4 regions of the Lysinibacillus sp. Bpr_S20 genome follow, and region 2 is predicted to be linked to each of the others. Evidence: riboswitches for the same ligand, from Rfam matches in the RefSeq annotation. Region 2 holds a riboswitch; each other region holds the start of a gene.

Region 1 (7,670 bases), on a different contig from region 2:
AAACGTCCAGTTGAAGTGAATGGTGAAGTAGAAATTCGCCCAATGATGTACTTAGCACTTTCTTATGACCACCGTATTATCGATGGTAAAGATTCTGTAGGCTTCCTTAAAACTGTTAAAGAATTACTTGAAAACCCAGAAGATTTATTATTAAATTCTTAATTCCTGGGCTTATAAAAACCTTGCGAACATTGTTTCGCAGGGTTTTTTATCTTTTTATGGATCAATTTATAAAGAAGTGATGGATAAAAGAACCGAAGCGACGGAAACAGCACTTAGAACGAAGGAAAGAAGAGTCAAAGTGACGGATAAAACAATCGAAGCGACGGAAAGATTGACCGGAACGACGGAACGGACACAAAGCGACGGAAACAGCAGCAAGAACGACGGAAAAAAGAGTTAAAGCGACGGATAGAACAGCCGAAGCGACGGAAAGATTGGCCGGAACGACGAACAGGCACGAAGCGATGAAAAGAAAAGTCAAAGCGACGGATAAAACAGCCGAAGTGACGGAAAGATTGGCCGGAACGACGGAACTGATACGAAGCGACGGAAACAGCAGTAAGAACGACGGAAAGAAGAGCCAAAGCGATGGATAAAACAGCCGAAGCGACGGAAAGATTGGCCGGAACGAGGAACTGATACGAAGCAACGGAAACAGCACTTAGAACGACGGAAAGAAGAGTCAAAGTGACGGATAAAACAATCGAAGCGACGGAAAGATTGACCGGAACGATGGAACGGACACAAAGCGACAGAAACAGCAGCAAGAACGACGGAAAAAAGAGTTAAAGCGACGGATAGAACAGCCGAAGCGACGGAAAGATTGGCCGGAACGACGAACAGGCACGAAGCGACGGAAAGATTGATCGGAACGACGGAAAGAAAAGTCAAAGCGACGGATAAAACAGCCGAAGTGACGGAAAGATTGGCCGGAACGACTTGAACAGGCACGAAGCGACGACATACGCTTTTATTGAAATCTCATGGCTAAGCGGAGTCATCATTTTCAACATTGTAAGAGTGTATATTTGGCTATAAAATAGATAAAAAACCCTAATATTGTAATTAGTCTGAAAAGTAATAAAATTATCTTGACGAATAAGTTACTTTTATAGTAGTATCTTAATATCAATTAAATAAACAAACCTCACATTTATCCTATTGTGAGGTAGAGGCGCGGTATTTATTAGTTCATTGTTGAGTACAAGCAAGCGAAGACGCAATGAAGAAGGAACTATCGCCGAAGTATAAAAGGAGCTCGTACTTTTATGCTGGGTCTGCAGTGAATAAGTGCAGGACTGTCCTAGTGAATTATTTTCCAGGTTTACTAGGTTGTGCTATCTCGGAATGATGGAATTATAGTGAGGATTTGGGCAACTGTTAAAAAAAGTAAGACCTAAGTTCAGTACTTAGGTCTTTTTTTGTACAGTTGTCTTATTTTTTTATAGAAAAGGGGAATATTTGATGAAAAGAAAATTGTTAGTATTTATGTTGGCCGTAATGACCGCAATTTTGCTCGCAGCTTGTGGTACGAGTGACAAGAAGGATACGACATCATCTAGTAAAGGCACTGCAAGTACTGATACAAAAGAGGGTGGCGTTCAATTCCGTATTGGGATGGAAGCAGGTTATGCTCCGTTTAACTGGACGCAGCAAGATGATGCAAATGGCGCAGTAAAAATTGCCGATAATGCAGAATATGCAGGTGGCTATGATGTACAAATGGCCAAAAAAATAGCGGAGGGCTTAGGAAAAGAATTAGTGATCGTAAAATTAGAATGGGATGGTTTAGTACCAGCTCTACAATCAAATAAAATCGATGCAATCATTGCTGGTATGTCACCTACCGATAAGCGTAAGCAAACAATCGACTTCACAGAAAACTACTATACATCTGATTTTGTCATGGTTATTAAAAAAGGAAGCAAATATGAAAAAGCAACATCCATCCAAGATTTCTCTGGAGCTAAAATCACATCACAATTAAATACTTCTAACTACACAGTTATTGATCAAATCAAAGGTGTAAAAAAACAAACTGCAATGGATAACTTCCCAGCTATGCGTGTAGCTTTAGAAGCTGGAAAAATTGACGGCTATGTAGCAGAACGTCCAGAAGGTATTTCGGCTGCTGCTGCAAATGATAAATTTACGTATGTAAAGTTTGAAAAAGGCTTCAAGACAGATATTTCAAATACATCAATCGCAGTTGGTGTACGCAAAGGTGATGCAGATCTTGAAAAAATCAATGACATCTTAAAAGGTATTTCAGAAGATGAGCGCCAAAAAATTATGGAAGAAGCCATTAACCAACAACCAGCAGCTCAATAACATAAACTTACATGCACGGGCTATTTGCTAGTCCGTGCAATCACAAAATCTCTCAAAATATTTAATAATGTCTTAGCTAAAAGTTTCATAAGATACTGTAACAAACAAGCAACACGACGTGGTTAGGAGGAACATCATGAGTCTTGAATGGATTATTTCTATTGTTGAGAACAACTGGCAAATGTTTTTACGAGGTACTTATTATACATTACTTATTTCAATTAGTAGTACAATTATTGGTGCACTTATCGGATTTTTCATTGGAATTATGCATACCATCAAAGTTCGTAAAAAGGGTGTAAAATTTTATTGCTTAAAACTCATTAATTTTATACTTACTTGCTATGTCGAATTCTTCCGTGGTACACCAATGATTGTACAAGCAATGGTTGTATTTTTCGGATTAGATATAGCATTTGGTATTGATATGCATTTTATTACAGCAGGTATTTTAGTGGTTTCACTCAATACGGGTGCTTATATGGCAGAAATCGTGCGTGGCGGTATTGTTTCCATTGATCAAGGGCAGTACGAGGCTGCATCGGCCATTGGTATGAATCATGTTCAAATCATGCTACATGTTGTTTTACCACAAGTTGCCCGAAATATATTGCCGGCAACAGGTAACCAATTAATTATGAACATTAAAGATACAGCCGTTTTAAACGTTATTGGAGTTACAGAATTATTTTTCCAAACAAAGTCAATTGCAGGGAATAACTTTCGTTATTTTGAATCCTTCTTTATAGCTTGTGTTCTTTATTTCATCATGACATTCACAGCATCAAGAATTTTACTGTATATTGAAAAACGACTGGATGGACCAGATGCCTATCAAAAAGAACAGAGAGAAGCAATATAGGGGGACGAGTAAATGACAGTTATTAAAATAGAGCACTTAAGTAAATCATTTGGTCGTAACGAAGTGTTAAAGGATGTAAATTTTCAAGTAGAAAAAGGCGAGGTTGTGTGCTTGATCGGTTCTTCAGGATCTGGTAAATCAACATTATTACGCTGCATTAATTTACTGGAAACCCCAAGTGGCGGCCAAATTATATATAAAGGTGAAAACATTTTAGATGAAAAGCATAATATCCAGGAATATCGTACACATTTAGGTATGGTATTTCAACAATTTAACTTATTCAACAATCATAATGTGCTTAAAAATTGCACAGTTGGTCAAATGAAAGTTTTAAAGCGTTCGAAGGTTGAAGCAGAGGAAGTTGCTTTAAAATATTTGCAAATTGTAGGTATGGATCAATACGTTAGTGCAAAGCCACGACAACTTTCTGGTGGTCAAAAACAGCGGGTAGCGATTGCGCGAGCATTGTCCATGAGCCCGGAAGTCATGCTGTTTGATGAACCGACGTCAGCCCTTGATCCAGAAATGGTAGGTGAAGTGTTGAAAGTAATGCGTCAGCTAGCTGATGCCGGGAATACAATGTTAATTGTTACACATGAAATGGAATTTGCTAAAGAAGTAGCAGATCGTGTCGTCTTTATGGATAAAGGTGTTATTGTAGAGGAAGGGTCACCTGCACAGGTTTTAATCAACCCTCAACATGAACGGACAAAAGAATTTTTAAAACGAACATTAAAATAACTTGCAACTAGCAATCAAAAAAAGTGAGTCCAAATTAATGGGCTCACTTATTTTCTAGAATTCCATTCTGCGTATAAAATAAAGCAAATTGCAAAGGCAACGGCCAGTATAAAAAACCATTGCGGTACACCACCAAAGCTCATATATTAACACCTCTAGTAATTTTTTATGAAGGATATGGGTATAAAACGGATAGTTCTGGAGAAAATATGGTCTTCTATGGTTTTTTTCTCCACAAGCGTACAAAAATATTATAAAATAAGTTGTAGACATTACATAGTGCTAGTAAAGAGAGGTAGAGAGATTATGTTACATTTAAAATGGAAAGATGCACCGACAGTACGCACAGTTACTTGCAAGCATACAAATGCATCAAAATATTTAGTTTCAAACGTATTAACAGTAGGGAAACAATATGATGTAAAAAATGAAACAGAAGAATTCATTTTTATTATCGATAACACTGGTAATATTGGTGGTTACTATAAAGATTATTTCGAATGAAAAAGCTGTCATGAAGATAAACAATACGTCCCGGTGTTGAATAGTACTGGCACAATTAATTCATTCCTTTAGTCGATATGAATAAAAATAAAGGGTGGTTCAGATGATTTCTGAGCCACCCTTAATTGTTGGAAAAACAGAATCATGATCGCTTTGTATTCTTTAATTCAGCTACTTCTTGCAGATGCTGTTTTTCTTGTTCGGTAGCTGTATGAAGAGCAAAGACGTCTTTAATTGCTGTTTTAAGCTCATGCTGTGTTTCTCTAAATTTTGATACTTGTTGTTCAAAGGAAGGGCTTGTGAAACGATCGTTTGTACGAGATAATCGTTCTTCAAGTTGCGCGTAGTGATGATCCATGTGCATAGATAACATCATAGCTAATTGATTTTTCCAAAGTGGAATAAGGGTGACGATAGAAAATTCAATTTTTTCAGCTAGTGTTTGGTTGGACTGCTGAATCATGCGTATTTGTGGCGCGGTTTGTAAGGCAACCTGTTGCGATACTTGTAAGTCATAAATACGTTGATCTAGACGTTCAATTTGAGCGGCAAAGTCATTAAGCTGTTGGATAGCTAGTGGCTGTTTGTTTGCCTGTACATGCATCACTTTTTCAGGAAGCTCCACCTCAATAGCTTGTTGCTTCTTCATTTGACCTGCTGCAATGGCAGTCGCTAACTCTTCAAAAAATCCTCTATTATGTCCATAAAGTCCTTCTAGCATTTCTATATCTTTTATCATTTGCAGCTGGGCACGTTCAAGCTGAACACCAATTCGCTCTACTTGGATACTAATACGTTCAAACTCCGTTAATGTTTGCTTCACAGTAGGTTCAATTTTTCCAAACATTTTTTTTAAAAAGGACTGTTTTTTTGGCTCTAATGCGTTAGGATCTACACGATCTAACGTTTGCATTAAAGAGTCTAGCATTTGACCGATTTTTGAGACGTCTTTCTGTTTTACTTGTGCAAGCATTCGATCGGCAAATTGAGATACTGATCGTTGTGAATCTTGCCCTAAAGACAGGATTGACTCGAAGTTTGTCAGGTCGAGCTGACTGGCAAATAGAAGTGCACGACTTTGTGCAAGAGGCGATAGCGTTTCATACGTCGCCATCGCCTCATTATTTGTAGTTGTTTCTAAATAAGATTGCACAAGGGGGGAAACACCTTGTAGTGTATTTAATTGAAATGCGTGTTCATTTGCTGTCACTTATCATCGCCTCGCCATTCCAATCGTTTTTTTCGTCTACTATTGGAGCGATTCGCAAATTCGATTTCCATTTGAAGATGGTCGATATCGTTGGAAAGCGCATCCTTTAAATCAACCTGAATCGTATCATTTAAATCAGTAAGTGTTTCTCGTGTCTGTGATAATGTAATTTGAATTTCCTTATCCTTCACAGGCTGCCTCGATAACATCGTATATTTATCTGTTAATTCTACAGCAGAAGGGAGGTGTGCATAAAAAAACTGTTCTACATTATAAAATTTTTGCGGATCTGTTTTAACAATTTTTACGATATTTTTTGAAATTCGTGTCATTTCGAGCAATTGCTTAAATGCAGAAACAGAACGTACACGTAAGTAGTTTTGACTTAATGTTTGTATGTGTTTATTGGCTGCTTTTAGTTGTGTTTCAATATGTTTGTATTCTTCTTTTGTTATACCTACTAATTGCATGAATTTCTTTTTCTGTCTATATTTCAACACTGCAGTACTCGCAGCGTATGTTCCAGCAAACAATAATCCACCAAGGAAGAATCCTGGATTTGCTGCTATGGCTGTAATAGAAACAGTAGAGAGAGAAATTAAGAAGCTAGCGGTATGTCTAGAGAAAAACTTTCCGACACTAAGCATGTTTCTTCCTCCTAGCATTTAAATATGTCTATATTCTTATACGAAATAATCGACATAAAGTTTCAATGAAAAATGAAACCTTACATAAATTTTACTGCTATTTGTAAAGTTTCTCAATGATATTACATTAGAACAAGAAATTCCTTTGCTTTTATTTAGGAAGAAAAGAAGTCAGATCTTGCTATTACATCTATAATGGCCAATTGCCGATCTTCACAATGTGATTAGCGCATTCTTCACAAGTGGTAGGTCAAACATTAGTATTGTTTTTTCATCTGTTGTTGATTCCTCGCCATCAGTTTTCTTGCTAAAAATAATAAGCGTATTCGAGAGTTTATTCTCAAAATACGCTTACATAATTAATCGTTAATGATCCTAATGCTTCCTTAATCGACGTTCTTGAATTTATAGAGATCTTTTAATTTTATTTCTTCGGTATTATTTTTAAATTGAATTGTTATCTTGTCCGCATCCGTTAATTGTTTTTTTTCGCCGTTGTTGAGTAATAAAGTATTTTCATCTAAGAAAGTGTAAGTGATGTTAACACCGTCTTTATAGGACATTGCTACTTCAGAAAATAAATTCAGTTTTTTATCGACTAAAATATTCCAATTTTCATAAATGATAATATCATCTGTATAATTATTATTCCTTGAATTTTTCACAGCTAAAAGGTATCGGTTGTTACTTTTCGTTTGGTATGTCAAGGTAACTGTTGTTCCATTTTGTTGAATGTTTTTTTCCACATTATTTTCATCTGCTATCCACATATGGACAAAAAGAAAATAATAACTCATAGATAAAATAATAAAGAAAGCAAGTAAGGATCCTGCGACCATAAAAATTTTTCTTCTATTTTTAGAACGCACCTTTTTAAAATAATCAATATTTTCCTTTTCCTTATTATGTACATGTGTATTATCTACAAAAAGACCTTCTTGCATTTCCGTTACATATTTTTTGCATTCTTCACATTCCATCATATGTTTTTCCATCTGTCTAGTAGTTTCTTCGCTAGTCAACTTTTCTATATAGCTGGGTACTAAATCTTTAAAAATATTATGGTTCATATCTGATAACATCCTTTCTTAATTCTTGTTTTGCACGATAAAAAGTAACTCTTGCCCAATTTTCAGTTTTTCCAACAATGGAGCCGATTTCCTTAAAAGAAAGATCACCTAATAACCGTAAGTAGAGTATTTCACGCTTTTTTTCACTAAGTTGATGAGCTTGCTTAAAAAAATTTACCTTATCTTCATTTCTAAAAAACTCTTCTTCTAAGTTGGAGGTTAATGTTTTCATATCATTTAATGACTCTGTTAGTTGATGTCTTTTTTTATCATGATTCAATTCTTGTAACCAAACATTT
Region 2 (7,670 bases):
ACTGAAGCAACAGAAGATTATATTCCTAAAATTTTTGAACAAAGTGAAGGTACCATTAAAGAGAGTGACCGCCATTTACAATTTGTCACAAATGAACTTACAGGATGGAAGGTCATTGGAACAGTATTTACTGCAGAGGCGACAAAAACTGCCACATCCACGTTTCATATCGCCTTAATCATCATCGTTGTTTCCATTATTTTGGGTATTATTTTTATAATCTTCATGATTAAATCTATTGTCGGTCCGCTTAAATTGCTGCAAAATAGCGCATTAAAAATTAGTGACGGAGATTTTACCGAGTTTATTGAAGTTCACTCTAAGGATGAAATTGGACAGCTTGGGGAAGCCTTTATTTCTATGAAGGTGAACTTAAAGAAATTAATCCGAAATGTCGATCAAAGTGCTGTGCATGTTCAAAAATCCGCACAAGATTTATCTGGTAATGCAGAGCAAAATATTGAGGCTTCCGAGCAGGTTACAGAAGCTATGCAGCAGGTAGCTATTAGTACGGAAAAACAAACAACTAGTATTGACCAAAATGCTCTTTCTATTGAGGAAATCGCTAAAAGAGTCGTTGACGTTGCTGATAGCTCTATGCAGGTTTCAGACCTATCTAGTAATGCTATTCAATTAGCAGAAGCGGGCGGTCAATCTGTAGAACAAACGGTGAACCAAATGCTTTCTATTCATGAATCTGTTACGCAATCAGATACAATGATCAAAACACTCTATGACCGAACAAAAGAAATTGGCTCAATTTTAGAGATGATCAGTGCGATCTCGGACCAAACCAATTTACTTGCGCTAAATGCCGCGATTGAGGCAGCGCGTGCAGGAGAACAAGGGAAAGGCTTTGCAGTAGTGGCCGATGAGGTTCGAAAATTAGCAGAGCAATCTCAGCAATCAGCTATACAAATCTCCACGCTCATAACAGGTATTCAGCAAGATACCGCTAAATCTGTAGAAACAATGACGAAAGCATCAGTAGATGTTCAAAATGGTTTACAATTAACCGAGGATACGAGTAAAAAATTTAAGAGTATTATAGAAAGTCTTCGAAATATGGCACCAAAAATGGAGGGGATTTCTGCCTCTGCTCAAGAAATGTCTGCAGTGGTTGAAGAAGTGTCTGCCACTGCGATTGAGCTATCGGATCACGCGAAGTTAAATGCTGCTGCATCTGAGGAAGTTGCGGCTTCAACTGAACAAACATTATCCTCCATGCAGGACATGGCTTCTGCAGCCAAAGGTCTACTTGATCTGGCCGATGAACTACAGGGGTATGTTCTTCACTTTAAATATTAAATTTTTCTTTTGTATTCATATGAAACTTAAGCAGTGGGGCTTTCTTCATCCCACTGCTTCTTTCATTTTGCACTAACAGGGTAGGATAGTTTAATAAGGGAATTCTGAAATAGCCTTAATTTCAAAATGATTTTATTTAATACTGCTCAACAAAAAGTAGGTAGGGAGAACAGTATTCGGGAGAGCTTTCTAAATTGGATTTTTGACGAAGAAAAGAATACAGAATATTTTTGACTGTTACTGTTGCCTTTGATTTGGAAGGACTAACGCTTTTTGATAAAATGGTAAACGGTTTTAAAACTCCTGAATGGAAAGAGGATTGCTATGAAAAAGAAGTTGGTATTGATTGGGATAGGGATTCTCTTAATTTTCCTTCTACTACTAGGCACTTATAAATTAATGAATTCTAGGACGTATCAGTTATTTGGGGGCTTAACCAACCAAGTAGAGACGAATCAAAAAGTAGTTGCTTTAACCTTTGATGATGGACCAGCGGATAACACAAATCAGATATTGCCGCTATTAGAAGAGTACAATGCTAAAGCTACCTTTTTTCTTATAGGTGCAGAAATAGAAAAATTTCCAGAGGAAGCAAGAAGAATTGCAGAAGAAGGACATCAAATTGGGAATCATACCTATTCGCATAATCGGATGATTTTCAAAACACCCTCTTATTACAAAGATGAAATAGAAAAGACAGATCAATTGATTCGAAATACAGGTTACGAAGGTGAAATTGATGTTCGGCCACCTAATGGGAAAAAGCTGATAGGGTTGCCGTATTATCTAAATAAAAATAAAAGAGAAACGATAACTTGGAACCTTGAACCAGATACTTTTTACACAACGGTTTCTGACAAAGTAAAATATGTGACTGAGAATATTGAACCTGGTTCGATTATCTTACTGCATCCAATGTATGATAAAACGGGCAAAGCGCTCCAAACAATTGAAGGTATACTACAGGAACTTTCAAATAAGGGTTATAAATTTGTCACTGTTAATGAACTTCAAGATTTATAGTAAAAAAAGAGTTAATTTCCTATCTTCGTTGGATTAACTCTTTTTTTGTTACTGCCGTTTTCTGCTTTAAATGGATGCATCCTTCTCCCAGGAAATTTCTCTTCTTCATCCGGTTAGTTGTCTTTATGTTTTACAGAAACAATCTTTGAGAAAACAGCCTTTATTTTCAACAAGCCGGATTTTACAGGCATTTATCCCTCACCTACCAATCCATTTTGAAGGGACCCTTAGAAGTTAGAAACGATTATTTTATTAGGTAGCTTGTTAAAAATGAGTTCAGTACGGCACTGTACGCATATTTGTATTTGTGCGCCTGACTTGTATATTCAGAACCTTGAAGACAGACGAAGAGGTTAGCCAAGAGCAAGGGTGTCCATGACGACACGGAAGCTGAAGGAACTGGAGGCTTTTCTGTATATGTAATAAGTTCCTGTTCGGTTTATAGAGCATTCCTTACTCAATTGAATGAAGGGGATTCCCTAACTTTTATTTGGAAACGTTTAATTTATATATTATATATGCTTGAGTGTCTTGGTAGTCTCTTTAACAAAATCCATAAATACTTTCTCTTCTTCAACAAATGGATAGTGATTCGATTGTTCAAAGATAGTTAATTCAGACGTAGGAATAAGGTCAACAATTTCGTAACTAAATTCAACCGGACATTGCGCGTCATATTTCCCTCCAAATACATATGTATCTATATGAATTGTCGGTAGTTCTTTACGCAAATCTAATGACTTTACTGCAACTTTTCTAAAGTAATCTAGTGTGCGACCAACAGTACGTCCACTAGTCGGTATTGTCAGAGCATGTTTTAATTTTTCTTTGCTGGTAAATGACATAAGTGCCCATTCAAAATCTAGTTCTTTTCGTTTTTCCTGAGGCGTTTTGCTGTTATTTAAACTTTCCATAATTTCGATAATACGACTGAAATTTTTATTTTCAGGACAGTAAATGCTATTTGGATGACTTGCGTAAGCTTTACTTGCTGCACTGCAACCACAGATACATTTTGTTAGAGATTGTTGTTTTAATACAGCATATTGCAAGGCGAGCATGCCACCTGTTGAATGACCTGCAAAAGCCCATTTAGGAATATGTAAAGCTTCACGAATTGCTTCTAAATCTAAAATAATTTCTTCTAAATTCATTTGCTCATCTGCTTCAACTACAGCTGAATTACCTGCTCCCCGGACATTAATTAAAAAGACTTGGTAATACTCTGTGAACGGATTAGCAAACCAATATTAAAAAGACTTGGTAATACTCTGTGAACGGATTAGCAAACCAATTGCCTTTTTCATTAAAAGCCATGTAAAAATGTGTAATGGCAAGTGGCTCGCCGCTTCCCTTTACAAAATATTCGAAAGTTCCTCTTGGTGTTTCAATTAATTTTTGTTCCCACATCTTTAACACATCCTATTTATCAAAAGTTTGAATTTTCTAACAAATACTATTATACTCTTTTGGATTGCTCAATAGGAGAATTAATATTCCAAGAGCGTTGTTTGGTAGCCTTCCAAAAAAATGTTATTCAATAATATGGACCGATTGCTGCACAATATTGAGGAAACTCAAAATGTAATGTTGACATTACATTTTAGATTTTTTAATATTATATTATGTAATGTATACATTACATTTTAGGAAGGATGTAATTCATGAAGCATGGGGTGCGAAATTCAGTCAAAGAATTTAGGAAAGAAAAAGGCTTAACACAGGACCAATTAGCTGAAGGTATCTCTGTTACAAGACAAACGATTATAGCGATTGAAAAACAACGATATGAACCATCTATTGGTACTGCTATTAAATTAGCAACTGTTTTAGAATGCCCACTTGAAAAATTATTTTGGATTGAAGGAGAAGAATAAAATGAATGTATCGTATCGAACAAACTTTATTTTGCGTATAGGGATTCCATTGTATTTGTTTATTAGCTATTTCTTCATTTCACATTCTAAGTTAACATTGATCATTGCTATTTTAGCAACAATTCACCTGATTACATTTGGTCTTGACGTTCATAGAAAAGGGAAATGGAATAAAATCAATCTTCAGCATGACCAACGTACGCGAGATAATGCCTTATTTGCAGGAAATCTCATATATTGGTTTACCATTCTCGTTTTACTTTTAGGCACGTTATTAATACAAAATTCTATGATTTCCATTACGTATCCGAAGTTGGTTGGGTATCTTATCTTAATTAGTTTGCTCTTAAAATGGATAATACGAGATTACTTAAATAATCGAGTAGAATCTGAGGATTAAGAATGAACAGAAGGTGGTTGTGCGGCTGCTGAGACCTTTTATTACTGTTTAATATATGAATAAAACTGAATATAATTTTAGAGGTGCCTTACTTATAGCTGGTAATATAAGTAAGGCATTTTTTGTGTATTAATAGACTACTTAATTAGAAGCTTGTTTTTCTGAGAAGTTTTTTACTATGTGTTAGATGATTTTTTCTATAGGACAAAATTTTAAAAAAATTGCATGGGGGTATACCTCTCTCTTCATTATTGTAAATAGTTATTGTTTAAAGTGTTTGATGGTCATTTTTTTGTGGTTGTGTGCAGTAAGTCTTATAAAATATAGTAGATTATAAAGTTGACATATAAAAAATGGAATAATATAATTATTTCAAATATTTAAATAAGCCTCACTTTTCTGATAGTGAGGTAGAGGCGCGGCAATTAACAGTACCTAATGGAGTCCGAGAAGATGAGGAAGTTAGATAGAAGGAAGTGTCGCCGAAGTATGTGATGAGTTCTCGCCATCATATACTGGGTCTGTAGCGAATAGTTGCAGGACTGTCTTCGTAAACATACGTGTTTATGAAGTTGTGCTATCTCTGTTTAGACAAACGGTGGGAAGTTTAAATGGTCGATTCATTTTAGTTTCTAGAAATGAGTAGGTCATTTTTGTGTTAGACAGATTCTTTTTGCACGAAGAGTCTGTTTTTTATTTGTCTTTACATTTTGGAATTTGAGGTATTTTGGAGGGGATATTATGGAGAATACATCAACATTATATTATGAATTTTTACCGACTGACGGTCAAAAAATAAACGTGAACCCAGATAAAACAGCATTACTAATAGTAGACATGCAACATCAGTTTATTAGCCGAGACGGATTAGACGCGCAGATTGCAAGAGAAAAGGGCATGTTTGATCAGTGGGAATACTTTTTTGATCGTATCGACAATTTAACGATCCCGAACAATAAAAAGCTTTTAGATTTTTTCCGTACTAATAAATTAGAAGTAACATTTGGTCGCATTGCTTGCCATCATAAAGATGGACGAGATCGTTCTCCTGTACAACGCCGGCCAGGATGGAACAATATTTTATTGCCAATCGGTGACCCAGGAGCGGAGATGGTGGATGAATTAAAGCCTCTTGATGACGAAATTGTTGTAAATAAAACGACAGATAGCGTATTAAGTGGTACGAATTATGAATTTTTACTGCGTAATATGGGCATTGAAACAGTAGTTTGTACAGGTGTTGTCACAGATCAATGTGTTGCTTCAACAGTTCGAAGCTTAGCTGACGCAGGCTTTGAAGTTATTTTAGTTGAAGATGCATGTACAGCTGCAACGCAACAGCTTCATGATGCTGAAATTATGATTATGAATCAAATTTATTGCCAAGTGATGAGTACAGATGAAGTAATTGAGTTAGTAACGGAAGAACTATCAAAACGCGAACCTACGAAAGTGTGAGAGGAAATGGTCTATGAGTCAAACACCAAATGATCATACACCACAGTTAAAGCGTGTTTTAACATTAAAAGATTTAGTCATTTATGGTATTGCTTTTATGACACCGATTGCGCCAGCTTATATTTATGGCTTTGCAGCAGAGTCTACAGGTGGGATGTTGCCATTAGCCTACTTGATTGCGATGGTTGCAATGATGTTTTCTGCATATAGTTACGGTCGAATGGCTGCTGTTTTTCCAAATGGGGGGTCAACATATACATATACCCAACGTGCCATCAATCCGCATTTAGGTTTTTTTGCAGGTTGGGCAATGTTTATGGATTATGTCTTAGTGCCACTCATTGTATTCATGGTAGGTGCTTCCTATGCGAATGCATTAATGCCATCTGTTCCGTATTGGGTATGGGTGTTATTAATTGCAGGTATTATAACTACTGTCAATATTCTAGGTATTGGCATCGCAGCAAAAACAAATCAAATCCTCGTTATGTTTATGGGAATTGTAGTCGTTATTTTTGTGATTTTATGTGTAAAGGCAATTGTCGGTGGGGAAAGTGATACGTCGCTCTTTACTGTTGTGCCGTTTTTCAACGATGAAAAATTCGTTATGTCTGCAATTATTTCTGGTGCAGCAATGGCCTGCTTCTCATTTTTAGGGTTCGATTCGATTACAACACTTTCAGAAGAGGCAGTTAATCCAAAAGAGGATATTTGGAAGGCAGCTATTTTAGCTTGTTTAATCGGAGGACTTATTTTTATTGTGCAAGCTTACGTAGCTCAGCTCGTATGGCCTGATGTTACAAACTTTAGTTCAGCTGATACGGCTTTATTTGATGTAGCGGAAAAAGCAGGTGGTGCAATTCTTGCAACTCTTTATACGGTTGCGATTATTGTATCGACAGTGACAGCTGGTTTAACAGGACAAGCCAGTGCATCTCGTTTAATGTTTAGTATGGGGCGTGATGAGGTACTTTCGAAAAAGTATTTCACACATTTACATCCAAAATATCAAACACCAGTATACAATATTTTATTGTTGTGTGTGATTAGTGTTTTAGGAGCGCTGTTTTTATCAATAAATTTTGTAGCAGAATTAATGAACTTTGGAGGCCTGACAGGATTTATGTTTGTCAATTTGTCAGTGATTGTGTATTACTTCTTCCGTAAAAAAGAAATGAAAATAATTCGATACTTATTAATTCCAGGACTAGGATTTGGTATTTGTTTCTACTTATTTATTAATTTATCACCGATGACATTGAAGGTAGGCTTTATCTGGCTTGCAATTGGTTTTATCTATGTTTTCATTACGACGAAAGGCTTCAAAAAGAAACCACCAACTTTTACGGATTTATAAAATACCGAAAGAGCTTAGCGTAAATTTCTAAGATAAGTCAGTTATTTAACGTTGGTAATTTTTATCGATGTTAGGTAGCTGATTTATTTTAATACAGGAATTCCTTATAAATATTCAGGATAATATAGCTGGTACTGTATATCGAAGGATTTGAGGCGGATGAGATAGCCAAAAAATAATCCATAAGAAGTTAAAGATATAATAAAAACATTTGGGCTCGACAGGGCGTTAGCTGAAGTAAAAAACT
Region 3 (7,670 bases), on a different contig from region 2:
GATTTTAACGGAACTATTAGAAGTGAAAGTACTGACACCAAAACGTGGGCAAAAAAAAGAGCTAGTTGAATTAGCAACAAAAAATGCTGAAATTGCTGTAGCAGCGAAGTTCCAGCTTATTGAACGTCAGGAAGAACGGACAATAGGAGCATGTGAGGCGCTCGGTGAAGCTATGGGTATTTCTGCGCCTTTACGGATTGAAGCTTTCGATAACAGTCATATGCATGGGACAGATGCTGTTTCTGCAATGGTTGTATTTATTGATGGAAAACCTGCTAAGAAGGAGTATCGAAAATATAAAACACGCACAGCTGCCAAGCACGATGATTATGGGGCAATGCAGGAAGTTATCCGTCGTCGTTACACACGCGTATTAAAGGAAGGTCTACCTTTACCAGATTTAGTACTAATTGATGGTGGGAAGGGGCAAATGGAGGTCGCGCGTGAAGTATTAGAAGATGAGCTCGGTCTTGTCATTCCAATTGCCGGATTAGCAAAAGATGACAAGCATAATACGTCACAGCTCCTTTTTGGTGATCCACCTGAAGTAATTGCGTTAAAGCGCACAAGCGATGGATTCTATTTACTACAACGAATTCAGGATGAAGTACACCGCTTTGCGATCACCTTCTTACGACAGCAACACGAAAAGCATGCTATACAGTCTGTCCTTGATCAGATAGAGGGCGTTGGTCCAAAGCGAAAACAGCAATTGCTCAAGCATTTTGGCTCTGTCAAAAAAATACGTGAGGCAAGCATACAGGCATTAGAAGAAGCAGGGATACCTACTAATCTAGCTAACAATATCTATGCTTACTTTCATTCAGCAGATAGTTCTTTGTAGCAAAAATGAAGCTGTAGCTACAAAGAATTACTGAAATAAAGCAAAGCGATAGTGTCAATTACGCGAAGGAAAAAATTTCAATAAGAGACATTGTCAAAGGATTAGACATATGCTAAGGTTGTATATAACATTGATTTAGCAATGTTATATACAACACCTTAGTTTTTTAGTTACTTCTATATATAAAATGGGAATTTTTCCACTAAGGTTCAATTAAATACGTTCACTATTTAGTGATGATAGAGGTGCAAGGTTCAAGAGTAGTGCATTAGAGGACGGACAAGTCCATTGAAAATGTATAAAAGGGGAGCTTGCCGAAGTAGAGCATCGTTGTTTCCGATGCTGTGCTGGTTTTACATTTAAGAGATGTAAGACTGTCGATTCTAAACCGTTTCGGAGGGCTATCACACATGCGCAAGTTACTTTTATTGTACATGTTATAAGCAGCTTTCACGTTATGTGAGGGTTGCTTTTTTTAGTTTTCTAGAGACAACTTTTCGTACTGTTAAGGAATGATGCCGGAAGATTTCCCTTATTATCAAGGCACTATATTGGGCTTATAGAAGTAGCGTCAATGCCAAAGATCCATACTAAAATCTGTTCTTGATAATAAGGGACGGAAGTATTAGGAACTGAGAAATGTGAGTGCTCATGATGCTTTGCTTTTACAGTGCTATTTTTGTGAAGATCCGCAAAGGTCTAGCTACTTTAAACGCAATGAAATGATGGATGACAAAGGAGAATGATACAGATGGTGAGAATTGTGATGAAATTTGGAGGTGCGGCATTCGCTTCAACAGAGCACATTCAAAATGTTGTGAAAAAGGCGATTGCAGAAAAGGAAAAAGGTTTCGATGTTGTCGTTGTTACGTCAACAATGAGGAGTGTGGCTGAAGAAATAGCGAAAATGGTCCGTAATCTATCGGACAATGCTTCTAAACGTGAACTAGACGCACTATTTTCAACAAGCGCTCAATTGGCAAGTTCGTTAGTGGCACTTGCTTTGCAGGAAGAAGGATATAATGCAGTGTCATTAACAGGCTGGCAGGCTGGTATTCAAACCGATGCTCTGTATGGTCATGCACGTATTGATGAGATTGATGTTAGTCGACTAGAAGAGCATTTTGCACAGGGACAAATCGTCATCGTAGCTGGGGAACAGGGGATCGATAATTTACGGAATATTACGACGCTTGGTAAAGGTGGAGCGGAAACGGCGGCTATAGCGATAGCAGCAAAATTGAAGGCAGAGCGCGTAGATATTTACACGAATGTGGACGGAGTCTATACTGCTGATCCAAGTCATGTCGCTGGGGCGCAAAAGTTAAAAGAAATTTCCTATGATGAGATGCTGGAGCTTTCAAACTTAGGGTCACAAATTATGCACCCACGAGCTGTAGAGTTAGCAAAGAAGTTTCAAATCCCAGTTATCATTCGGGCGAGCGAGAGAGATACAGTAGGTACTTTATTGAAGGAGGAAGTTGAAATGGAGAAAAATTTAATGGTACGTGGTGTTGCCTATGAGTCAGACGTTATTCGCTTAACGGTTGGTTATGATGCTTATTCCAATGCTTCGTTAGCAGATATGTTCACAAAACTTGCTGAAAATCACATAAATGTTGATATAATCGTACAAGCAATAATTGATGGCTTAAAGCCGACTGTATCATTTACGATTTTGAAAGAGGAGTTTGCAGAAGCTTTACGTGTCCTAGAAGATAGCAAATTATCGCTAGGGTTCAGTTTTGCTGATTTTGAAATCGGTTTGGCAAAAGTCTCTATTATTGGTTCGGGGATGGCATCTAATCCAGGGGTGGCTGCGCGCATGTTTGATCGTCTACGTCGAGAAAATATCCCTGTAAAAATGGTAAGTACATCGGAAATAAAAGTGTCTGTAGTTGTACCCCAGGACGACATGATTCGTGCAGCAAATGCATTACATGATGAATTTAACCTCTTTCAGGAGATGCTTTTGTAGCGAATTTCAACCAATGTTTTATGTACCGAAAGCCCCACCACTATGGCGTTTTACATAATATTGAAGAGGGTGTGTCAGTAAATGGCACATTCTTTTTTTGTTCACATCAAATTTACTATTTTATGCAATTCTATTGTTATATAATAAAATGTGACATGTTTTACCAAGGGGAAGGTGGGAGTTTGTATGGTATTATTCGGTTTATTTCAAAAGTCAGTGGATGAAAGCGTTGAAACAAACAATGATTTAGAAATACAAATATTAAAAAAGCGAATTCTAGAATTGGAACTTGAACAGGAAAGTATTGATGTGAAAAATGCGATTTTAGACTTTGTTCTAGCACATATGGAGTTAATTAATTTTCAAACGGCTTTAAAGGTTCAGAATGTTTCAATGAGTGTAGGGGAAATTTCAGCAATGAGTGAAGAAATGTCGTCAAATACAGAAGAGATGCTTTCGTCTGAGCAAAATGTAAATGCAAACATTCAAGAAATAAAACAGCATTCGTTATTACTTGTAGAAGAAATGGAATCGTCCATTACTAAAGGTGAAATGGTTCAGGAGTTGCTGACTAAAGGAACTCATTCAACAGAGCAGTTGTATGATGAAATGACCAAAATGGATGATATCGGTAAAAGTGTAACTGGGATTGCTGATCAAACACAACTTCTATCGTTAAATGCATCTATTGAAGCCGCACGTGCTGGTGAACATGGTAAGGGCTTTAATGTTGTCGCGATGGAGGTAGGAAAGTTAGCAAGCAGCTCGAAAGGTTCATTGCATGAAATGACGAAGATTAGGTCAGTCATTGATAAGAAACTACATAATACAATAACCAATATCAAACAAGTCGAACATTATTTAACTGACTTTTTAAGTATTATGAAGGACAATATTGCTAACTTGACTGTCACAAGTCAAAATATTGAGGAAGCTGCAGATGGCATCCATCAAATAACAGCCGCATCAGAAGAAAATGTAATTGCTGTAGGCCGATTAGCGGAAACAACGACGGAATTATTACATACTAGTGATTTCTCAGAAATCATACAAAATCAAGTATCTGAAATGTTAAGAGCTATTGCACCAACAATCCGAAAGCCTTCAGAGCAAACGGTAGTTAGCCAATTGGCAGCAAGGTTAATGGATCATGCTAGCTTTTTACGTAATGCTATTCAAAAGGCTGGTCATAAAGAAACAATAAAAACGCATCATCAGTGTCTATTTGGGAAATGGTATTATGGTCATTTTGAGGAATTTCAACATTTACCGGAATATCGGCATATAGAGCAACCTCATGAATTAGTACACATGGCCGCACAAAAATTAGTGAATGAACTATCAATCATTAACTTAGAGGAAATGATTCAACACTCGTTAAATATTTTAGAAGCATTTATTTCGTTAATAGATGTGCTTTTAAAAGAAAGACATGCACAACTATGAATAGAAAAAAGGATTGTCATCCACGATTTGGAATGACAATCCTTTTTGTTTTATTCTGCGGGAACGGTGTTCATGATTCGTTCTTTGACGTCCCATTTTACTGTAAACATAACGTTTTGGTGCTTTTCACGTTTTTCATCATAGCATTCTGTTAAATAACCTTTTGCTTGCTGGATTTGTTCAGCTATAAATCCTGCTTCAAGTCTAAAACTACGAAGACCGATTTGTAACAGGTCTGGATCATTTGTTAGCTGGAATATACGTCCATCCTTCGATTCTTTGATGAGCTCTAAATTACCCCAACAGGCATCTGCGAAAAATGCGATAAGCTCTTCTTGATTTTTACAAGGGAACTTCCGAGCAAGGTCTTTTCCTGCCCAATAAAGGACATCTCCTTCATGCTTACCAAGAATGGAAGATAAAATATAATCGCGAATTATCTCATAGCCAAATGCTGAGATTGTAGGAGATGAAGTGTTTAACATTGAAATCCTTCTTTCTTAGAATTTTCTTGAAATTTGACACTGATAAAGTAAAGATAGATTTTTCGAGAAAAAACGACGCGTCATGTACTAGAATGTTACTTTAATAAGGAATATGAAAAACTCTAAGTTGCCTTGACGCTCGTAGATCTTGAGAGTACAATAAACATGTCATAATATTGTACCATGATGAAATACACAGTCAATGAAGTATCAGTTACAAAATGATGACTTCTTTTGTTGTGCTATTTTAAGTACTAAGGGGGGTAACAGTCTTGTCGAAAGATCGAGAGTTTTTATGGCGTCGCTTACATTCTCTACTTGGTATCATTCCAGTAGGTCTGTTTTTAACGATGCACCTGTTAATTAACTTTACAGCAACAGGCGGAGCAGAAAATTATAACGCAGCTACCGCAAATATGGAAAAGATTCCATTCCTTATCCTAGTTGAATGGATTGTCATCTATATTCCATTAATGTTCCACGCATTCTATGGTGTCTACATTGCATTCACTGCTACACCAAATACAGGACGTTTCAGCACATACCGTAACTGGATGTACTCATTACAACGTTTCACAGGTGTATTCCTAGTGATCTTCATTGCATGGCATATTTTCCAAACTCGTATTCAAAAAGCACTTGGTACAGAAGTTGATTACGACATGATGGCGAATATTGTTTCTAATCCATTCATGCTTGGATTCTACATTGTTGGTATTATATCAGCAACTTTCCACTTATCAAACGGTTTATGGGCATTCCTAGTAAGCTGGGGTATTACACAATCTCCTCAGTCTCAAAAGATTGCTACTTATGTAACAAACATTATTTTCGTAATTCTAAGTGTAGTTGGTGTGGCTGCTATTTTAGCTTTCGTTTAATGTAATAGAAGCTACTATAGAGCACATGACAATCATTGCAATTTTTTAAGAGGAGTGAGAAATAATCATGGCGAAAAGCAAAATAATTGTTGTCGGCGGCGGTCTAGCTGGTCTGATGGCAACGATTAAAGCAGCTGAAGTTGGTACTGAAGTTGATTTATTCTCATTAGTTCCTGTAAAACGCTCACACTCTGTATGTGCGCAGGGCGGAATTAATGGTGCAGTAAATACTAAAGGTGAAGGGGATTCTCCTTGGATCCACTTTGACGATACAGTATACGGTGGGGACTTCTTAGCGAACCAACCACCAGTTAAGGGTATGTGTGATGCAGCCCCTGGTATTATTCATTTAATGGACCGTATGGGTGTAATGTTCAACCGTACTCCAGAAGGTCTTCTTGATTTCCGTCGTTTTGGTGGTACATTACACCACCGTACAGCATTTTCTGGTGCTACAACTGGTCAACAATTACTATACGCACTAGACGAGCAAGTTCGTTCTCACGAAGTAGCTGGTTTAGTTAACAAATATGAGCACTGGGAATTCCTTGGTGCAGTAGTCGATCCTGACGGCGTTTGTCGTGGTATCGTAGCGCAAGATATGCGTACAGAAGAAATTAAATCATTCCGTGCAGACGCTGTTATTATGGCGACTGGTGGCCCTGGTATTATCTTCGGTAAAACAACAAACTCTGTTATTAATACAGGTTCTGCTGCTTCTATCGTTTATCAACAAGGTGCTTCATACGCGAATGGTGAGTTCATTCAAATTCACCCAACAGCTATTCCTGGAGATGACAAAAACCGTCTAATGTCAGAATCAGCTCGTGGTGAAGGTGGCCGTATTTGGACTTATAAAGATGGTAAGCCTTGGTACTTCTTAGAAGAAAAATACCCAGCTTACGGTAACTTAGTACCACGTGATATTGCAACACGTGAAATTTTCGATGTTTGTGTGAACCAAAAACTAGGTATCAACGGTGAAAACATGGTATACCTAGATCTTTCTCATAAAGATCCACATGAATTAGATGTAAAACTTGGTGGTATTATTGAAATCTACGAAAAATTCGTAGGTGATGATCCACGTAAATTACCAATGAAAATTTTCCCAGCAGTTCACTACTCAATGGGTGGATTATGGGTTGACTACAACCAAATGACTGAAATTCCTGGTTTATTTGCAGCAGGTGAGTGTGATTACTCTCAACATGGTGCAAACCGACTTGGAGCAAACTCATTATTATCTGCTATTTATGGTGGTATGGTTGCTGGTCCAAACGCAGTAGATTATGTTAAACATCTTAAAAAGCATGCTGAAGATCTTCCACAAGAAATCTTTGATGCTCGCGTTAAAGAAGAACAAGCTAAGTGGGATGCTATCATGAAAATGGATGGCACAGAAAACGCTTACTTACTTCATAAAGAGCTTGGTGAAATGATGACTGCTACTATGACTGTAGTACGTTACAACGACCAACTTGAAGATACATTAAACAAACTTGATGAATTCCAAAAACGTTGGGAAAACATTAACATCAACGATACACAAAAATGGAGTAACCAAGGTGCTCACTTTACACGTCAGTTGAAAAATATGATTTACCTTGCGAAAGTGATGACAAAAGGTGCATTATTACGTAACGAATCTCGTGGTGCTCACTATAAACCAGACTTCCCGAACCGTGATGATGAGAACTTCTTAAAAACAACAATGGCGAAGTTTGACCCAACTACTGGTAATCCAATCATTACGTACCAAGAAGTTGACGTTTCATTAATTCCACCACGTAAACGCGACTACTCTGCGAAAGGAGACTAAAAGTTATGATCGCAGCTAATACTGGAAGAATGGTTAAAGTGGAAATTTTACGTCAAGATACAAAAGGCGGCAATAGCTACTGGCAAAAATTCCAAGTACCTTACCGCCATGGTATGAACGTAATTTCTATTTTAATGGAAATTCAAAAAAATCCTGTTACTGAAAATGGTGAAAACACTACTCCAGTAACGTGGGATATGAACTGTCTTGAAGA
Region 4 (7,670 bases), on a different contig from region 2:
ATTGTATCTCTAATTCCCAGGTAGTAACGTCTACTCTTAAATATTGAGATGGGGATAATGACTGAAGGCTTCTCTTGTCTATACTTGGGCATAGAAGTTAAAGCCTTTGACGGATGTCACGGAATCGGAAGGGATTTCATGTAGGGTGTTAGCCTAAAATCATCATATCCATGCGGTAACGGCTAATTGATTGTAACAGTAAAATGCCACGTCCTACGGCATTACCAAAATCAACGACATCGTGTCGATCCTCAATACAGGCTAAGCGAAAGGACAATTCCGGACGCAATTATGCCAAGATATAATTCATTAAAAAACCATGCTCAATAGTTTTTCCTCTGTAATTTCCTCTAATTTTTATAATGTCTACTCAAAATGGGAACCCTAATCCATAAATAAATTTAGAAAAATAAAAGAGATGATATTAAATATTGAACAAAGTATTTCATATATAAAAGATGTATGTTTTCTAGCAGATATTTTCGTGGTGAATATAGTTCTATTCCTCTAATATGAGGGTAGATGGAGGAATTCGATATGAATTTACATGAAGTACAGCAGTTTTTAGAACTTTATCAAGTAGAACAAAATAAGTCGAAAACATGGCTAGAAAATAAATTACAGCAAATTAAAACAGCAGGCGAATATATACCGACAACAGAAGAATTAATCTTTGGTGCACGAGTGGCTTGGCGCAATAGTAATAAGTGTATTGGTCGATTGTTTTGGCAATCGCTACATGTTGTAGATGCCCGTGATATTTCAAATGAAGAGGGTATCTTCACTGCTTTGCTTGAGCATATTAAGTATGCAACTAATGGTGGGAAAATTCGCCCAACAATAACGGTTTTTGCACCAGGGCGAGTTCGTATATGGAATCATCAGCTAATTCGTTATGCTGGCTATGAAACGGAGTCTGGGATCGTTGGTGATCCGCATTCAGTTGACTTTACAAAAGTATGTGAATCACTTGGCTGGCAAGGTGAAAGAACAGCCTTTGATATCCTTCCGCTTATTGTACAGGTGGATGGAAAGGAGCCACAGGTGTTTATAATTCCTGATGAATATATACTCGAGGTACCAATTCGTCATCCAGGATCTCCTCAAATAGAGAAGTTAGGATTGAAATGGTATGCAGTGCCGATTATTTCAAGCATGCGCTTCCAAATGGCAAGTATTGATTTTGAGGCCGCCCCATTTAATGGTTGGTATATGGGTACAGAAATTGGGGCACGTAATTTAGCGGATCAAGAACGTTATAATATGCTTCCTGCTATTGCAGAAATTTTCAATCTCGATACAACTAGACAGGCTTCTCTATGGCGTGATCGTGCATTAGTTGAGCTGAATATTGCAGTTCTACATTCCTTTAAAGAGGACGGTGTCAGCATTGTAGATCATCATACAGCTGCACAGCAATTTAAATTGTTCGAGGAAACAGAAGCAGCAATAGATCGTAAAGTTACAGGCAATTGGACGTGGTTGATCCCACCTCTTTCACCAGCTACAACGCATATTTTCCATAAGCCTTATGTTAATGTTTATAATACACCGAACTATTTTTATCAGAAACCAATGTATGAATAGAACTGTTTTATTTATATACTGAATGTTGTCTTTCGCAAATAAAAAAAAGCACTGGTTTGTTTAAAACTAGTGCTTTTTAACTTCTTTCAGAGGATATCCGAGCACCCGCTGAAAGAAGTTAAAGCCTCCGGCGGATATTAATTCACATATTCATTTTTAGAAGCTCTAAATGAACATATGAAGAGTATTAATACTACGATGACAAATAACCAACCCGCGGTATTCCAGCCGCCGAATAAATCATGCAAATAACCAAATAAGATTGGACCGATTGCGGCTAATAAATACCCTAATGATTGGGCAAACCCTGATAAATCAGCTGCCTCAAAAGCTGTACGGGTACGTAGTGTAAAGAACATCATTGCTAAAGCGAATGAAGCCCCTCCAGCTAAGCCTAGTAGCACCATCCACAGTACAGCGAGGCTCTTCCATTCCATCACTACTCCGATAAAGCCAACTAAGTAAAATACAGTAAACATTAATACGAGAGGTCGTTGAGATGTCATTTTACTAGCGATAATAGGCACCACTAAAGCCATTGGGACTTGTGAAAATTGCATGATGGAAAACATCCACCCTGCACGATCTGCAGCTAATCCTTGTGATATATATATTTCAGGAATCCAAGCGGCGGTTGTGTAGAATAATAATGATTGAAACCCCATAGCGCCCGTTACTGCCCAAGTAACAGGAGATTTCCATAATGGTGTACGTTCTTTCGTTGTTTTAACAGTCGGTTCAGGCTTATTAAATTTCAACTGCGGAATCCAAATTAAAATGGTTAACACGACAAGAACAAGTGCGATTGCCAGCGCTCCTTGCCAGCCAAGTGATGAACTGGCAACAGGATAGCTAATGCCAGCACCGAGTCCAGCTGTTAAATTCATCGACATTGTGAAAAATGCCATAAGTAAACCTACGTGATAGGGAAACTTTAATTTAAGTAATCCCGGAATTAGTACATTACCGAATGAAATGGCTATGCCGATTAACATAGTACCGACTATGAGTAAACTAGTTGTGCCAAGGGAGCGTAGTACAATTCCTAACGCTAAAAGAATAGTTGATAAAAATAATGTTATTTCTAGCCCCAATTTACGTGCGACAATTGGTGCGAATGGAGAAATGATTGCAAATGCTAGTAGTGGGATCGTTGTTAGAAAGCCCGCTAGTATATTAGATATGCCGAGATCTTCACGGATAAAGGAAATAATAGGTCCAACCACTGTTAGCGGCATCCGTAATGTCGAAGCAATACAAATTACGCCGATAACTAGTAATAAGGTTGTACCTTTCCAGTTAATTTTCCTGCTTGAATAAGTATCGGTATGTTCATGTGTAGTCAAGTAAATCCCCCCCTGTTAGAACAATTTTGATTGAATTACTATACTACTTTATCACACTAATCAAAATAGTGGAAAATTCACAAAATACCGAACATTGTTCGAGTTATTGAAATGGCATAGGTCGTATGTTAAACTAAAACCCATCATAAATTTAATATTTATATACCTCATGTTTATAGTGAGGTAGAGGTCGCGGTATTTAAGAGTATGCTAATGGAAATGACAAGCATTAGAGATATTAGTTGAAAGGAAATACTGCCGAAGTGTGAGGGGACTTGAAAACCTCATGCTGGGGCTGTCTCCGAAAGGAACAGAACTGTCACGTTTGAACAACGTGTTGAGCTATCATTTTGAAAGAACAGAGGATTTACTTAGCCATCACAGTAATGTTCATGTGATGGCATTTTTTTGCCTCTTATAAAAGGAAGGAAGCTATAACGTGAGTGAGATAAAAGTCAATCAGCTCGGTCATAAAGCGCCGAAGTTGAAAAAAGAATTAAAAAGCCGTCATATTACAATGATTTCATTAGGCGGTACAATCGGTACAGGATTGTTTTTAGCTAGTGGAGGTGCCATTGCGCAAGCAGGTCCTGGAGGTGCACTACTCGCCTACGCATTAATCGGTATCATGGTGTATTTTTTAATGACGAGCTTAGGAGAAATGGCAGCCTATATGCCATCATCGGGTTCATTTAGTACGTATGCTACCAAATTTGTAGACCCAGCTCTAGGCTTTGCACTTGGTTGGAACTACTGGTACAACTGGGCAATAACAATTGCGGCAGAGATTTCTGCTGTGTCATTAATTATGAAATATTGGTTCCCAGATAGCTCATCAGCACTTTGGACTGTTTTATTTATTGCGGTCGTTTTAACGTTTAATCTATTATCGGTAAAAAGCTATGGTGAAAGTGAATATTGGTTTTCCATGATAAAGGTTGTAACTGTCATTATCTTTATAATCATTAGTTTCTTAATGATTTTTGGTATTTTAGGAGGAAAAGCTCCTGTAGGCTTTACGAATTTCTTTATCAGTGATGGACCATTCCACGGTGGCTTCCTTGCTACATTTGGTATTTTCTTAGCTGCGGGATTCTCGTTCCAAGGAACAGAGCTACTTGGAATAACAGCAGGCGAGACAGATGACCCTGGAAAAAATATTCCGAAAGCAGTTAAGTCGGTTTTCTGGCGCATTCTTTTATTTTATATTTTAGCGATTGGTGCAATTGGCATGCTGATTCCATTTACAGACGCACGTTTGTTATCTGAAGATATTGCTGTGTCACCATTTACACTGGTGTTCGACCGTTTAGGAATTGCCTTTGCTGCTTCATTGATGAATGCTATCATTCTAACAGCGATGCTATCAGCAGGGAATTCAGGGCTTTATGCATCGTCACGTATGCTTTGGCAATTAGCGGTAGATGGACATGCACCGAAATTTTTCACTAAACTAAGTCGTCGAGGTATTCCAATTTATGCATTATTGGCGACTTTAGCAGTAGGCTGCCTAGCATTTTTAGCTTCATTCTTTGGTGATGGTGTGGTCTATATGTGGCTTCTAAATGCTTCCGGGATGTCTGGCTTTATTGCCTGGCTAGGAATAGCATTTAGCCATTACCGTTTCCGTCGAGCGTTCGATGTACAGGGCTTAGATCCGAAATTGTTGCCGTATAAAGCAAAGCTATTTCCATTCGGTCCGCTGTTTGCCTTTACGGTTTGTATGATTGTTGTTATTGGACAAAACTACAATGCCTTTATGGGTAATACAATAGACTGGTACGGAGTCCTTGTCTCGTATATCGGTATTCCACTGTTCTTGCTGTTATGGCTTAGCTATAAAATTAAGCATAGAACAAAAATGATTCCACTAGAGCAATGTGATTTAAAAGTCGAATAATTAATAAAAAAGCTGTCCTGTGAGTTATAAAAATGCTCGCAGGACAGTTTTTTTAGGTATGAAATATAGAAACCTCAGAAATTTGTATAGATAAAATTTATTTATTCAGATTTAAACGGAGGGTTTCTAGTTTCCAAAATTTTTGCCTACTTTTGGTGGTAAGTCCGGATGTGGTAGACTGTTGTATAAATGGCAATCAATAGATATGTTGGAAAGAGGTGCGTGAAGGTGCAAAAGCATATTTTATTAGTAGAAGATGACCAAGCCATTCGTGAAATGGTAGAAAGCTATTTAACGATGGAGGGGTTCCTTGTTACCTCTGCCGTAAATGGAGAAGAAGCACTACAAAATTGTTTAAACAATCCCTTCGATTTAGTAATTTTGGATATTATGATACCGAAACTTAATGGATTAGAAGTTTTAAAGATTGTACGAGAGCAAGCATCACTTCCGATTATCATTATGTCAGCTAAGGATAGTGATGTCGATAAAGCGTTAGGCCTAGGGTTGGGGGCAGATGATTATATTGCCAAGCCATTTTCGATGCTGGAATTTTCGGCGCGTGTCAAAGCCGCAATTAGAAGAGCTACAAAATACGCCAATCAAGAAGAGGATAAGAAAGATATAGTAGAGGTAGACAACTTATTGATTGACCTTGTTAATTTTTCGGTAGAGAAGAATGGACAAATGCTAAAGCTAACGTCGAAGGAATTTGCCATCTTAAAATTATTTGTAACAAATCGTAATCGTGTTTTTACAAAGCAGCAGATTTATCAATTGATTTGGAATGATGCTTACTATGGGGATGAAAACATTATTAATGTACATATAAGAAGATTACGTGAAAAAATTGAAGACGATCCATCCAATCCGCAATATATTAAAACGCTTTGGGGCATCGGCTATAAATTTGAAGGGTAAACGCTATGATTATATTTTTATTACTGATAATGGTGTTACTCGTAGGAATTATTATTTTTCAGGTGAGAGCAAAAAGGCAACAGGACGCTACGATTCAATACATGCATCAAAAACTGCAAGTAATCATTGATGAACAATCGAACGAAAAGATTTTAGTGTCGACGGTCAATCAGGAATTGCAGCAGCTACTTATTGTGATGAATGCGTTGTTAGATCACAATCAAAAAGTGCGGGCAACACATCGAAAAATGGAAAGCTCCATGAAAAAAATGCTGGCCAATATTTCGCATGATCTTAAAACGCCTTTAACAGTTGTACTAGGTTATTCGGAAATGCTGCAGCTTAATCAGTCACTTAGTGATGAAGAGCGGCAAAGGTTACTCATTGGTGTTCATTCTAAAACATTGGAAGTATTAAAAATAATTCATACATTTTTTGACCTGGCAAAATTGGAGGCAGGAGATACAGATTATCCAATGACGAAAATTAATGTAGGTGAAATTTGCCGAAAAAATATTTTATCATTTTACGATATGGTCACGTCTATGGGATTAGAGATTGATATAGAAATACCAGAAATGTCCATGTATGCCCTTGGTAATGAAGAAGCGTTAGATAGGGTACTGAATAATTTATTGTCAAATGCTATTGCCTACGGTGCTGCAGGAAACATCATTGGGCTCACGGTAAGAAATGATGATACTACTATTTTTATTGATGTTTGGGATCGTGGTAAGGGGATTGACGAATATCATATTGATAATGTTTTTGAAAGATTGTATACGCTTGAGGATTCTAGAAATAAATCCTTTCAAGGGAGCGGTCTTGGCTTAACGATTACAAAACGTCTTGTAGAATTAATGGAGGGCTCTATCCAGCTTTCTAGTATCCCATATGAGAAGACTATTTTTACAGTTTCTTTAAAACGAATGACATACTGAGCAGCCGCGCTTGTAGAGCAATTTTATGGCTTTACAAGCTTTTCTTCTGCACTTAAGAAATTTGTAAGAATCAAGTAATAAATTAGAGAGCTTCATTTTTTATAATAAGGATAGCTAAATTTAAGGGAGAGATCTACATGACATATATTGTGAAAACAAATCAGCTTACAAAGGTGTTTGAGGGAAAAGAAGTCGTTTCTGCTGTGACTATGCATGTGAAAAAGGGAGAGATTTACGGGTTTTTAGGTCCTAATGGTGCCGGAAAAACGACAGTCATGAAAATGTTAACAAACCTTACGAAGCCAACGAGTGGAGATATTGAAATCTTTGGTGAAAAATTAATGGACCGCTCATACGATGTGCTAAAAAGGATGGGAACGATTATCGAATACCCGATTTTTTATGAAGATTTAACAGCAAAGGAAACATTAGAATTACATTGCGAATATATGGGCTATTATGACAAGAAAGAGATAACCCATGTTCTAGATTTAGTAAAGTTAACAAATACAGAGAATAAGCGTGTGAAAGACTTTTCTCTTGGAATGAAACAACGATTGGGTATTGCACGTGCAATTATTACGAAGCCGGAATTACTTATTTTAGACGAACCGATTAATGGACTAGACCCAGTTGGCATTAAAGAGCTTCGAGAGCTATTTAAGATGCTTTGTAAAGAGTATGGAATTACGATTATTATCTCTAGTCACATTTTGGGTGAAATTGAACAATTGGCAGATACAGTTGGGGTTATTAAAGATGGAAGATTAATTAAGGAAGTATCAATGGACGCTGTCAACCGTAGTCAAGCAGATTATATTGAAGTGATTGTTAATGATGCGAAAATGGCTGCCTTTATTATAGAAAGTAAATTGAACATTACTAACTTCAAACTAATGGATGATTATTGTATTCGAATTTATGAATCAACGGCTTCCCAAAAGGTGCTATCTAAAACATTGATTGAGCATGATA

What was found. A riboswitch is a leader RNA that binds a small molecule or an ion and turns the genes downstream of it on or off. The one in region 2 is predicted to bind lysine.
Positions count from the first base shown of each region.
Region 1: linked by a shared signal. The riboswitch ahead of MWJ95_RS18935 (transporter substrate-binding domain-containing protein) and the one ahead of MWJ95_RS19650 (cysteine hydrolase family protein) in region 2 are both predicted to bind lysine.
Region 3: linked by a shared signal. The riboswitch ahead of MWJ95_RS11985 (aspartate kinase) and the one ahead of MWJ95_RS19650 (cysteine hydrolase family protein) in region 2 are both predicted to bind lysine.
Region 4: linked by a shared signal. The riboswitch ahead of MWJ95_RS24135 (amino acid permease) and the one ahead of MWJ95_RS19650 (cysteine hydrolase family protein) in region 2 are both predicted to bind lysine.

Region 1 is NZ_JALNLQ010000009.1:51,796-59,465, forward strand. It holds gene odhB (2-oxoglutarate dehydrogenase complex dihydrolipoyllysine-residue succinyltransferase) at 1-162, shown strand, start outside; lysine riboswitch at 1,165-1,351, shown strand; gene MWJ95_RS18935 (transporter substrate-binding domain-containing protein) at 1,468-2,334, shown strand; gene MWJ95_RS18940 (amino acid ABC transporter permease) at 2,471-3,196, shown strand; gene MWJ95_RS18945 (amino acid ABC transporter ATP-binding protein) at 3,209-3,940, shown strand; gene MWJ95_RS18950 (DUF6501 family protein) at 4,247-4,444, shown strand; gene MWJ95_RS18955 (toxic anion resistance protein) at 4,587-5,654, opposite strand; gene MWJ95_RS18960 (5-bromo-4-chloroindolyl phosphate hydrolysis family protein) at 5,651-6,301, opposite strand; gene MWJ95_RS18965 (zf-HC2 domain-containing protein) at 6,688-7,371, opposite strand; gene MWJ95_RS18970 (RNA polymerase sigma factor) at 7,361-7,670, opposite strand, start outside.
Region 2 is NZ_JALNLQ010000010.1:8,123-15,792, reverse strand. It holds gene MWJ95_RS19675 (methyl-accepting chemotaxis protein) at 1-1,308, shown strand, start outside; gene MWJ95_RS19670 (polysaccharide deacetylase family protein) at 1,633-2,331, shown strand; partial or broken gene MWJ95_RS19665 (alpha/beta fold hydrolase) at 2,844-3,741, opposite strand; gene MWJ95_RS19660 (helix-turn-helix transcriptional regulator) at 3,996-4,208, shown strand; gene MWJ95_RS19655 (hypothetical protein) at 4,210-4,608, shown strand; lysine riboswitch at 5,012-5,196, shown strand; gene MWJ95_RS19650 (cysteine hydrolase family protein) at 5,350-6,066, shown strand; gene MWJ95_RS19645 (APC family permease) at 6,080-7,423, shown strand.
Region 3 is NZ_JALNLQ010000004.1:215,087-222,756, forward strand. It holds gene uvrC (excinuclease ABC subunit UvrC) at 1-844, shown strand, start outside; lysine riboswitch at 1,077-1,256, shown strand; gene MWJ95_RS11985 (aspartate kinase) at 1,596-2,822, shown strand; gene MWJ95_RS11990 (methyl-accepting chemotaxis protein) at 3,009-4,268, shown strand; gene MWJ95_RS11995 (YslB family protein) at 4,319-4,753, opposite strand; gene MWJ95_RS12000 (succinate dehydrogenase cytochrome b558 subunit) at 5,026-5,634, shown strand; gene sdhA (succinate dehydrogenase flavoprotein subunit) at 5,702-7,456, shown strand; gene sdhB (succinate dehydrogenase iron-sulfur subunit) at 7,462-7,670, shown strand, end outside.
Region 4 is NZ_JALNLQ010000022.1:1,153-8,822, reverse strand. It holds gene MWJ95_RS24145 (nitric oxide synthase oxygenase) at 538-1,587, shown strand; gene MWJ95_RS24140 (CynX/NimT family MFS transporter) at 1,725-2,933, opposite strand; lysine riboswitch at 3,110-3,286, shown strand; gene MWJ95_RS24135 (amino acid permease) at 3,373-4,833, shown strand; gene MWJ95_RS24130 (response regulator transcription factor) at 5,062-5,754, shown strand; gene MWJ95_RS24125 (sensor histidine kinase) at 5,760-6,695, shown strand; gene MWJ95_RS24120 (ABC transporter ATP-binding protein) at 6,833-7,670, shown strand, end outside.